Regions from separate parts of the Arthrobacter sp. YAF34 genome, predicted to be linked through region 2. Evidence: riboswitches for the same ligand, from Rfam matches in the RefSeq annotation. Region 2 holds a riboswitch; each other region holds the start of a gene.
What was found. A riboswitch is a leader RNA that binds a small molecule or an ion and turns the genes downstream of it on or off. The one in region 2 is predicted to bind cyclic di-AMP.

Region 1: linked by a shared signal. The riboswitch ahead of AB4Y72_RS18255 (hypothetical protein) and the one ahead of AB4Y72_RS07895 (M23 family metallopeptidase) in region 2 are both predicted to bind cyclic di-AMP.
Region 3: linked by a shared signal. The riboswitch ahead of AB4Y72_RS09620 (hypothetical protein) and the one ahead of AB4Y72_RS07895 (M23 family metallopeptidase) in region 2 are both predicted to bind cyclic di-AMP.

Annotation. Positions count from the first base shown of each region.
Region 1 is NZ_JBFRCV010000018.1:14,589-18,493, reverse strand. It holds gene AB4Y72_RS18265 (cation:proton antiporter) at 1-598, opposite strand, end outside; gene AB4Y72_RS18260 (hypothetical protein) at 733-957, opposite strand; cyclic di-AMP (ydaO/yuaA leader) riboswitch at 1,161-1,365, shown strand; gene AB4Y72_RS18255 (hypothetical protein) at 1,370-2,071, shown strand; gene AB4Y72_RS18250 (sensor histidine kinase) at 2,199-3,206, opposite strand; gene AB4Y72_RS18245 (response regulator transcription factor) at 3,199-3,873, opposite strand; gene AB4Y72_RS18240 (VTT domain-containing protein) at 3,879-3,905, opposite strand, start outside.
Region 2 is NZ_JBFRCV010000005.1:90,758-94,662, reverse strand. It holds gene AB4Y72_RS07895 (M23 family metallopeptidase) at 124-942, opposite strand; cyclic di-AMP (ydaO/yuaA leader) riboswitch at 947-1,162, opposite strand; gene AB4Y72_RS07890 (metal-dependent transcriptional regulator) at 1,307-2,002, opposite strand; gene serC (phosphoserine transaminase) at 2,347-3,477, shown strand; gene AB4Y72_RS07880 (MFS transporter) at 3,480-3,905, opposite strand, start outside.
Region 3 is NZ_JBFRCV010000006.1:165,695-169,599, reverse strand. It holds gene AB4Y72_RS09630 (response regulator transcription factor) at 1-338, shown strand, start outside; gene AB4Y72_RS09625 (HAMP domain-containing sensor histidine kinase) at 342-1,964, shown strand; cyclic di-AMP (ydaO/yuaA leader) riboswitch at 2,130-2,299, shown strand; gene AB4Y72_RS09620 (hypothetical protein) at 2,299-3,090, shown strand; gene AB4Y72_RS09615 (dihydrofolate reductase family protein) at 3,206-3,769, opposite strand.

The DNA.
Region 1 (3,905 bases), on a different contig from region 2:
TGCCCGTGTTCTCGAGCCATCTCAGCACGATGTAGAGAACCACGGCGCAGCCCGCCACGGTGATCACGGTCAAGGCCGCCCGGCCCGCGTGGGGCGGATCCACCAGGAGCGGCAGCGCCACAATGCAGGCTATGTCGGCGATCGCGACCTGCGCTGTCATCGAAATGACGTCGGGTCCGCCGAGGCGCAGCGAATCGACGATCGGGAGGACCAGTGCGGCTGAGGAAGACGCCAGCAGCACGACGTACAGGGGCGCATGTCCGGTCCCGAAGAGCAGGCCGATGCCCGTTCCGACAGCCACCGCGGCCGCTGTGGACGCCGCGGCCCTGCGGGCGCCTTTGCCGAGACCGGAGCGGATCTGCGGATCCCGCACGGGAACATGGGTTCCGGCCACAAACATCATCAGCGCGAACCCGATGTTGGCCAGCAGGCTGAACGTCGGATCGGCCGGGTTTACCAGGCCAAAGCCCGACCGCCCGATCACGATGCCGGCCAGCAGTTCGCCCAGCACCACCGGCAGCCGCCAGCGCACCGGCAGGGCCAGCAGCGGGCCGGCCAGAGCGACGGCGGCGATCAGCGCCAGGGTGAGAAATGTCACGGCTCGCCGCGGCGGGCAGGCCGCTGGCTCACCGGGGCGGCCCCCGTGGCCGGGATGTGCCCGGCCGTCGAAACCTTGATCATGGAATGAGACTAGTCCCGTCCACCGTGTAACGCGCCTCCTGTGCCGCGCGGCTAAAGCGCGGTCCGCCGCTCCACCACCGCGTAGGCCTTGCCGTCGAGGAAGGCCCAGTCATTGATCACCATGAACCCGAGCGCGTCCACCCTGTCGTTCAGGACGTGCTCATCGAAGCCGCCGTCCCGTGGTTCCGCGTCCCAGGTGGACACATGGACGTCCGCGCCGTCCAGGATCAGCAGTTCGGTGTTGACGTCGAAATCCTCCTGGGGCTGGTTGCTCAACTGGCAGATGGCGACACAGTGGCTGTTCAATTCGGGCCTCCGCTTCGAGGGTGGTGGTGATGGCATCATCCTATGTTCGAAAAGCCGCGCCGTCCTCTGCGCATTTGACGGATGGGGCCGTTTCTGCCGTTACCTGAATGTGACATTGGGGTGCGGATCGCGTTACGTTGGATAAGTGCCTGTTGTCTCCGATACGGGCGCTCCCCAGCCGATTGCCTAACTCTGCCGCGGCCCGGGGGTAACTCGCATCAACGACCGGCAGAGACGGGGAAACCACTTTTGGCCTGGCTGTTCCGCAGGTCTTGGGGTGAAGCCGCACAGCGCCCGCAACGACGGGCCCCTAGAGTGCGGCCGGGTGACTCCCATCCGAATCCGACAGCTCACCTCGCAGGCATTGGGAGAGGCTACATTCATGACTTCAATCAGTACTTTTGCGCGCCATGCCGCCGTCGTCACCGCCGCGTCCGGCCTGGTCCTCACCAGCGGCATGGCTGCCAACGCTGCCGCCGCGCCCGCGCAGCGTGACTCCGCCCCGGCGTCCAACGTGGACGTCAAGTCGCTGGTCAGCGCGCCGGTCAGCGCAGACTCAAGCGTCAAGATCAGCTATGCCCGCCCCGCAGTAGCCACCGTCGCGGCACCAGTCATCGAACAGCCCAAGCCCGTGGCCGCGGCTCCCGCAGCAGCCCCCGCCGCTCCAGTGGCAGCACCTGCGGCGCCCGCGGCGGCACCTGCCGCCGCACCCAAGGCCACGGTGCAGGTGCAGGCCGCCCCGGCTGCCCCGGCCGCGGCGCCCGCCGCCGGCCGCAACGCCGTCATGCTCTCTGCCGCCTACAGCCAGCTGGGCATCACCCAGGACTGCACCGCAATGGTGGAGAAGGCCCTGGGCGCGGCGGGCAAGCCGGTCGGCGACATCGCCCCGCGTGACTTCCTTGGCCTCGGTACCGTTGTGGCGACCCCCCAGCCGGGGGACATGGTGGTTCAGTCCGGGCACGTTGGCATCTACGCCGGCCACGGCCAGGTCATCAGCGGCGGCATGAACGGCACCAACCAGACGATCGTCCACCCGCTGTCCTGGCTCACCGCCACCGGCGGCGTGACCTTCGTCCGGGCCTAAGCCGAGCGGTCCCTCCCGGTTCTAGCCGGCGGGGCCGAATAGTCCGGAAAGACCGGCGATCGATTTCCCTTGGGGGCAAGCGATCGCCGGTCTTTTCCCTGTCCGGGAGACCCGGCGCCAGGAATCTTCAGGGCTTCCCGGTCCCGGCCAGCGGGAGCCTCATTTTCATGACGGTCCCCTCGGGGCCGGTTGATGCCACCTCGACTGCGCCGCCGGCAGCGACGGCGATTTCCCGGACCAGCGCCAGTCCGATGCCAAAGCTCCGTTGTCCCGGCGCTCCGCCGGTTCCGGAAGTCCGCACGAAGCGGTCAAAGATCCGCGCCTGATCCACGCCGGTGATTCCTGCCCCGGTGTCCGCCACGGCAATAACCGCGTGGCTCTGCTCCACCGACGTCGTGATGCCGATGCGGCCGCCCGCAGGAGTGTGGGCCAGGGCGTTGTCCGCCAGGGCCAGCACTGCACGGCGCAGCGCATTCGCGTCGATCCGTGCCAGCGGCCGGGCGTCGGCGGAGAACTCGAGGCGCACGTCCCGCTGGTCCGCCACCAGCTGAAGGCTTTCGGCGACCTCGGCGGCGGTGTCGGCGAGGTCGGTAGGCGCTGCCGAACGGTCCGGTGCGTCAGTGGTTGCCGCGAGGAGCAGCTCGTTGACAATCCCGGTCAGCGTCGCGGCGTCCTCGCGGATCCGGGCCAGGTCCTTTCCCTGCCGGGAGCCGGGCTCGATGTTGCGCTGGGCCAGCTGGATCCGGGTGTCGAGGATGGTCAGCGGCGTGCGCAGTTCGTGGCTGGCGTCCTGAACGAAGCGCCGTTGCCGGGCTAAGGCGTCGCCGAGGGGGCGGATGGCGCTGCGCGCGCTGAGCCACCCGACGAGACCTGCCAAGACGATCCCCGCGATCCCGGCTATGACCATGGCCTCGAGCACATCCTTGGCATCCAGGTAGGCGTAGGCCGTCCCGGACGCTGCCGGGCCCGGCACTTCCGGATGGGCGAGTTGATTCACGAGGTAGAGGGCTGTGGCTGCGAGGAGCCCGAGGACCATGACGGCGCACGCGGCGCTGATCCGCAGGGCGACCTTGAGCGAGGCCTTGCGCAGTGTGACTTGGTCCGGATTTTCGTGCGGGGTCCCGCCGTTACTCATGGGCGTCACCGATCTGGTAGCCCACGCCGTGAACTGTGCGGATGACGGCCTTGGAGATTTTGCGGCGCAGGTGGTGGACATAGGTGTCGATGACGCCGGGCTGGTCGGAGGCATGGAAGTGCGCCGCGAGGAGCTCATCCCGGGTGAAGACCCGGTCAGGCTCCGCGGCGAGGGCCGACAGGAGTTGGCCCTCCTTCGCGGTCAGCTGCACCGTGTGCCCGTAGACCGAGCGGACGGAGCGCCGCGAGGGGTCGAGTTCCCAGTCCCCGATCGTCACCGACGCCGTGGCCGGGGCAAAGGTGCGCGTCAGGGCGCGCAGGCGTGCTGCGAGCTCGTCGGCGTCGAACGGCTTGGTGACGTAGTCGTTGGCACCGGCGTCGAGGCCCCGGACTTTCTCGCTGGCATCGCCGAGCGCGGTCAGGATCAGGATGGGCGTGGGAACGCCCTTGGAACGTAATGCGGCGATGAGGGAGATGCCGTCCATGACGGGCAGCCCGCGGTCGATCACCATCACGTCCCACGTCTCGGTCAGCCCCAGGTGCAGGCCGTCCTGGCCGTCGGTGACCAGCCTGACCCGGTAATCCGGATCCAGGAGCTCGGCGATGAGCGGTCCCAGGACGGCATCGTCCTCGACGAGCAGCAGGGACGGACGGTCAGCGGTTGTCATGGCACCTATTCTTCCGCGGCCATTTCCCGACG
Region 2 (3,905 bases):
AATCCACTCAAGAGCGCCAACTTCGGAAAAGTTGGCGTGCTTCAAACCCTACAGGAGTCCGGCCTCAATGTCACATTCAGATCACGGCGTGTCACATGGATGCGAGAGAGGTCCATCGTCTATTTAGAGCCAGCCGAGCGGATCAACGACGTTGCCGTTGACCATGACTTCAAAGTGGAGGTGGCAGCCCGTGGAGGCGCCGGTGGTCCCGCTCAGGGCAATGACGTCGCCGCGGGAGACCTTCTGGCCCACCGTGACCAAGGACGAGGACAGGTGGTTGTAGGTGGTCTCCAGGCCGTTGCCGTGATCGATGACCACACGGTTTCCGCCGCCGTAGGGGTGCCATCCGTTGAAGGTCACGGTGCCGCTGGCTGCCGCGTGGACCTGGGTGCCGCACTGGGCGACGAAATCCTGGCCGCGGTGAAACTCGCCCACAACGCCGGTGATGGGGCTGACACGGTAGCCGAACGGCGAGGCAGTGATCATCTGGTCCAGGGGTGGGCCCAAGGTGCCCTTCGATGCCGCGCGGGTGATGCTGCCGACGGACTGGGCACTGAGTAACTGTTTCAGCTTGCCGTCCGGGTCGCCCTTGGTGGCGATGGCGGTCCGGCTGAAATCGACTTTCGCCGCGGCGGCAGCCGTGACATCCGGCTGCACCGCGGCGGAAAGTGCGCCCGATGCGCCCGTATTAGCCATGACCGGGCTAGTGACGGGAACCGTCACTGTGAGGATCAGACCGGCTGCGGCCAGAGCGATCCCGGCCTTCTGGCCGACGCCGCTGGCCGCGGCGAAGTCCGTTACCTGACGGAACGGGCCGCGCCGCCGACGGCGTTCATCGCGGTGCGGGTCGCGCGGCCGATCGGCCATAGGCTCAAGAACGGGACGCGGCTCCGGAGCGGGACCGGTCGCGCGGCGACGTCCCCTGACGGTCTGGGTGGTCAAGAACGGTTCCTCTCTGGAGAGCCTGCGAAGTTAGCTGTCGGATTCGGGTCAGAGAGATCACAGACCCGGTCCGCCGCTGCAAGCACCAGACGCAGAGGTATCCCTGGGGATCCGCCGTGAAAGCTGCTTGCCGCTGACGGACTTCACCCCGAGGCTGCGATGAAGCAGCCGAAAGTGGTTCCCCCGCCCCTGCCAGGAGGTCGTTCTGCTGCTGATCCGCTGGCAGGGCTCGGCTTCGGATCAGATAACGCTTTGGTATCGGTACAGGGCACTAACTATAGGGGATCAAGCCACCCGGTAATAAATCCGTGACCGCCCTGTGCAAAACTCGTGGGTTGTCCCATGACTGGCACGTTGTGGCTGGTCAGGCGACGGTGACAAAGACATGCGCGGCAACTTCGGGCGGCAATTCCAGGGCGCCTTCGATATCCGGCACGCGGACCGAGATGTACTCCCCCACCCGCTCCAGCGAGACCAGCGCGCCGGGCCGGATGCCGCCCTCGTCGAGCTGGGCCAAAAGCTCCGGTTCCACCTGGATCGGCTCCGCGAGCCGGTTGACCGTAATCCGCGAGTCCGGACCATAGCCGGTCATGGCCTGCAGCAGGTTCAGGACCCCGTCAGCGTGGGCACCGGACGGTGCACCACCCAGCTCGGCCAGCCCCGGAATGGGGTTTCCATAGGGCGAAACCGTCGGGTGGTTGAGCAGCTCGAAGATCCTACGCTCGACGCGTTCGCTCATGACGTGCTCCCAGCGGCAGGCTTCCTCATGGACGTACGCCCAGTCGAGCCCGATCACGTCTGCGAGCAGGCGTTCGGCGAGTCGGTGCTTGCGCATGACACCGATGGCGCGTTTCCGGCCAGTTTCGGTCAGCTCAAGGTGCCGGTCGCCGGATACAACCACCAGCCCGTCCCGCTCCATGCGGCCGATGGTCTGGGAAACTGTGGGGCCGGAGTGGCGGAGCCGTTCGGCGATGCGGGCGCGGAGGGCGACGATGTTTTCTTCTTCAAGTTCCAGAATGGTCCGGAGATACATCTCCGTGGTATCGATCAGATCCGTCATTCAGCTCAGCTCCTCGAGCGCAGTCCTTGCGTCATTCCCACCGTACCGCGTGCGGGCTGCGTGCAGGATGCGCCCTAGCGGGATCCGCCGTACGTTCGCAGGACAGCCTAGCCTATTTTGAATTACTCCAGATAATTATTCGTCCTGCCAGGAAGGCGCCCGACGCCCGAAGCCCGGCCGATCGCCGGGCGTCTCAATGACCGGACTATGACAGAGGATTTTCCGTGTCGACGGGGGCCGTCAGGCAAAATGGGACAGGCAGAATGAAAAGGGTGCCCGTTGCAGCCATCCCTTCCCGTCCACCTCCCCGCCACGTCACGACCCAGCCGAAAATTGGAGCCACTGTGAGCGACACCAGCATCACGATCCCCGCCAACCTGCTGCCCAAGGACGGACGGTTTGGCGCCGGACCGTCCAAGGTCCGGCCGGAGCAGATGGAGGCCCTCGCCGCGGCGGCGGCGAACCTGCTGGGAACTTCGCACCGCCAGGCACCCGTGAAGAACCTGGTCGGCTCTGTCCGCAGCGGCCTCAGTGATTTCTTCCGCGCCCCGGAAGGCTATGAAGTGATCCTCGGCGTCGGCGGCTCCACGGCGTTCTGGGACATTGCCAGCTTCGGACTCGTGGAGAACAAGGCGCAGCACCTGTCCTTCGGCGAGTTCGGCTCGAAGTTTGCCTCGGCCACCAACAAGGCACCGTTCCTCGCCGAGTCCTCCATCCTCAAGGCCGAGCCCGGCACCCGTCCCACCGCCAGGGCCGAGTCCGGCGTGGACGTCTACGCGTGGCCGCAGAACGAGACGTCCACCGGCGTGGCGGCTCCCGTCCGGCGCGTGGCAGGTGCCGACGACGGGTCCTTGGTCCTCGTGGACGCGACCTCGGCCGCCGGCGGCCTGGACGTGGACGTGGCGGAGTCGGACGTCTATTACTTTGCGCCGCAGAAGAACTTCGCGTCCGACGGCGGCCTGTGGCTTGGCTTGTTCTCCCCGGCTGCGCTGGAGCGGGCAGCCCGGATCAAGGCCAGCAACCGCTGGATCCCCGATTTCCTGGATCTCCAGACCGCAATCGACAACTCCCGGCTGAACCAGACCTACAACACCCCCGCGCTGGCCACCCTGGTCACCCTGGATGCCCAGGTGCAGTGGCTCAACGCCAACGGCGGCATGGACTTCGCCTCCGCACGTACCGCGGATTCAGCCGGCCGGATTTACCGCTGGGCCGAGGCGTCCGGCTACGCCACGCCGTTCGTGGTCAACGCCGAGGACCGCTCGAACGTGATCGCCACGATCGACTTCGACGAATCGATCGACGCCGCAGCCATCGCCAAGGTTCTCCGCGCCAACGGCATCGTCGACACTGAGCCTTACCGTAAATTGGGCCGGAACCAGCTGCGCATCGCCACCTTCGTGGCGATCGAGCCGGACGATGTCTCGGCGCTGCTCGAATGCATCGATTTCGTCGTGGCCGAACTCAAGAAGTAGCCTCAGCGTCCGACGGCGTCGTCCCGGCCAGGTGCCCGGACGGCGCCGTCGCCGTTTCCGGCGGCGCCGGCTGGCTGCCCGTCCATCTGCGCGCCCGCGGCGGCGGTGTCCGCGGCCAGGCGGAAGTAGCGCAGCCCGCGCGCCCGGCGGTTGAAGTGGAGCCGCAGCTGCTTCGCCCGGATGATCCACAGCAGCCCGATCAGGGCCGCGAGCAGGCCGGCGCCGGCCGCTACCGCCATGGACCAGCGGGGGCCGGCGACGTTTGCCACCCAGCCGACGAACGGCGCACCGATGGGCGTTCCGCCCATGAAGATCGCCATATAAAGCGCCATCACCCGGCCCCGCATCACCGGGTCCGTCGTGGTCTGGACGTACCCGTTGGCGCTTGTCATCATGGTGATCGCGAACAGCCCCACCGGCACCAGCGC
Region 3 (3,905 bases), on a different contig from region 2:
GGCTGGTCCAGCGCTCCGGGGTGGCCGCCATGGACACGGCCGAGCTCGTGGTGGGGGACCTGGTGCTTAACGTGGACACCCGCGAAGTCTCCCGGGCCGGCGAGGAACTGCACCTGACCGCCACGCAGTTCGAACTGCTGCGCTACCTCATGGAAAACCCCAAACGGGTCATCAGCAAGGCCCAGATCCTGGACCGGGTCTGGGATTACGACTTCGGCGGCCAGGCGAACATCGTGGAACTGTACATCTCCTACCTGCGCAAGAAGCTCGATGCCAACCATGCGCCCATGATTCATACGGTGCGCGGCGCCGGCTACGTCCTGAAGCCGGCGGACTGATCCGTGCCCTCCCTTTCCGGCGTAATCCGCGCCCCCGGGCGGGATTGGCGCAACCCCTCCACATGGCATTTGCGCACCCGACTCGTCCTCGTCGCCATGGCACTGCTCGTGGCGATCTGCGGCGCCGTAGGACTGTTCAGCTACGCCTCCATGGACCTTTTCCTCACCCGGCAGCTCGATGACCAGCTCAGCAGCGCTTCCCACCGCTCGGTCGAGTTCGGCCGGCCTGGACCCGGCAACTCCGGCGGCCGCCGCGACCCCCTTGATGCCCGGGGGCAGGGCGTCGGGATGCTCAATGCCCGGCTGGAGGACGGCGAGGTCAGCAGCGCCGGATTCCTGGCCGGGGACGCAACCCTCGAGAGCCTCTCCCGCGCCGACAACGCGGTCCTGTTGGCGCTCTCCCCGAACGCCGTGCCCGTGGACCGGACTCTCTCGGCCGGCGCGTACCGGCTCACGGCCGTGCGCGCACCGTACGGCGACGTGATCGTCACGGGACTTCCCCTGGCCGAAAAGGAAAGCACCCTGGCCTCGCTCGTCTGGACCATGGTGGTGGTGTCCGCCGGCGGGCTCGTGCTGATCGGCCTCGCCGGAACGGCCCTGATCCGGCGGACCATGAAGCCGCTGGAACAGCTCTCCGAGGTTGCCACCAAGGTCTCCCGCCTCCCGCTGGACGCCGGGGAGGTGGCACTCGGGGTGCGCGTCCCGGCGTCGGCGGCCCATCCCGGAACGGAAGTGGGCAGCGTGGGCTACGCGCTGAACAAGATGCTGGACAACGTCTCCAATGCGCTCGAGGCGCGGCAGGAGAGCGAGATGAAGGTGCGGCAGTTCGTCGCCGACGCCTCGCACGAACTCCGCACCCCGCTCACGGCCATCCGCGGCTACACGGAGCTGATGCGGATGACCGAGCATTTCACGCCCGACGGCGAGAAATCCCTCGCCCGCGTGCAAAGCCAGTCCGAGCGGATGACCACGCTCGTGGAGGACCTGCTGCTGCTGGCCCGACTGGACGAGGGGCAACCGCTCAAGATCGCCGACGTCGACCTCACCCAGCTGGCCGTCGAAACGGTGAGCGATGAGAAAGTCATGGCCCCGGACCGCATCTGGCAGCTGGAACTCCCGGACGAGCCCGTGGTGGTCCGCGGTGATGCGAGCCAGCTTCACCAGGTCCTGGCCAACCTCCTGTCCAATGCGCGCAAGCACACGGAACCCGGGACCACGGTGGTCACGGGCGTCATGCGTTCGGCTGACGGCAGCGCCGTGGTCACCGTGACGGATAACGGCAGCGGCATCGCCCCCGAATTCATCGGGCGTGTCTTCGCCCGCTTTGCCCGGGCCGACGCCTCGCGTTCCAATCCGGCGGTCACCGCGCAGCCCGCGGTCGCGACGGCGGGGGCCCGGGCCGGCTCCGCTGCCAGGCCCCGCGCGGGCAGTGCTTCCGCCGCCGTTTCCGGCAACCAGAGCGGGGCGGGCAGCGGTGCCGCGCCAACCTCCGAGGGAACGAGCGGGTTGGGCTTGTCCATCGTCCAGTCGATCGTGCATGCCCACGGGGGCACCGTCGAGGTCACCTCGCGGCCCGGGCGGACGGAGTTCGCCGTACGGCTGCCGGCGGCTCCGCCGTCGGCCTAGCCGCCCACGGCAGCGCCCGCCGCCCCCGGAGCGCCGGTACATCGGGCGCAAGGCGACACCCCGCCGATGTGACTGCTGTTACCCAAATGTGACTTAAGCGTCGAGGTCCTGTAGCGTTTTGGGAGTGCGCTGCCATCGGTGCCGCACATCCGGATGGACGCCAAACTCTGCCGCTTCCCGGATTCCGATTGACCAGGCAGAGGCGGGGGACCCAGAGTTCCCGGGCATTCTGCACACACGCGCCCTTGGGGTGAAGCCGACACGTGACTTTCCGTGCGGCCGGATGACCTCATCCGAACCCGACAGCTAACTCCGCAGGCGTTGAGAGGCAATCATGACTGAACTCAACGTACAAACGCGCCCTGAGGGCGTTTCGCATTCCCACGCCGCCAGGTCCCGCCACCGCGCCGAACCGGCCAAGCAGGCGTCCGCCCTGTCCCGGCTGGCCGCCGGGCTCGGCATCACCGGCCACCGTGCGGCCATCGTCACGGTCGCCGGCGCACTGCTGGTGGGGGGCGGCGCTGCCAGCCAGGCGGCAGAGCCCGGCGCCCACACCGCCAATGTTGCGGGCGCCGAATCCGTCACGAGCGTGGACCCGCTGGCCAAGCTCAACTTCGAACGCATCCAGGTGACTGGGTCCACGACGCCGCCGAACAGCGCCGTGGTGTCCAAGGCTCCGGAGGCCAAGCCGGCCGCAGCACCGGCGCCGGCCGCTCACGCAGCCGCACCGGCAAAGGCCAGCCCCGCGGCGCCCGCCCGTCCGGCGGCACCTGTCCACGCAGCGGCGCCGGTCCCCGCGGCGGCACCGGTCGCCGTCGACGACCCCTCCGGCGCGCAGGCCTACGCCGCGGCCCGACTGGGCAGCTATGGCTGGGCACCGGGGCAGATGCAGTGCCTGCAGAAGCTCTGGACCAAGGAATCGGACTGGAAGACCACCGCCACGAACGCCAGCAGCGGCGCCTACGGCGTGGTCCAGTCGCTGCCCGCCTCGAAAATGGCGAGCGCCGGGGCCGACTACATGACCAACTACCGGACCCAGATCAATTGGGGCCTGAACTACGTCAAAACGCGGTACGGCTCCCCCTGCGGCGCTCTGGACTTCCACTACGCGCACAACTGGTACTAAGCCGGCATCAGCCAGCCCCTCCCAGAAGGCCCAGGATCCACATGGATCCGGGGCCTTCTGTGCGTGACTGTTTAACCGAAGATGGACCTCCCCCGACCGCGCGGAGGAATCGCGCTCAGCGCCTCGTCTCGTACCTGGTGATGACCACGCCGCCGGGAAGCGTCCGCGTCTCCACCTGGTTCAGGTTCACCCAGCTGTCCAGCGAGGTGAAGAACGGAGTGCCGCCGCCCACCAGGACCGGATGGGTGACTAGCACGTATTCGTCGATCAGCCCGGCCCGCATAGCCGCCCCGGCGAGCGTTGCGCCGCCGATGCTCATCGTGCCGCCGTCGCCGGCCTTGAGCCGGGTGATCTCGGCGATCGCGTCGCCGGTGACCAGGCGGGCGTTCCAGTCGACCTTGTCGATCGTCGAGGAGAACACCACCTTCGGCGTGTCCCGCCAGTTCCGCGCGAACTCGATCTCCGCCGGGGTGGCGTTGGGCTGCTGGTCGCCGGTCGGCCAGAAGGAGCTCATGGTCTCCCAGAGCTTGCGGCCGTACAGCGACAGGCTGCTAGCCCGCTCCTGGTCGAGCCACCACTGGAACAGTTCATCGCTCGGCTCGCTCCAGCCGATGTCGTCGCCGGCCGCGGCGATGTAGCCGTCCAGGGTCAGATTCATGCCGTAGATCAGTCTCCGCACGGCGCCAGCCTTCCGTCTCGTCGAGCACCACCGTGTCCCCGTCCTCGATGATCCGCGGGCCGATCTCGGGTTAGCTCCATTCGGACCCGAATCGACGACGGTGAACGGAGCCGGCCCGGAAAGGCCGCGGCGGTCA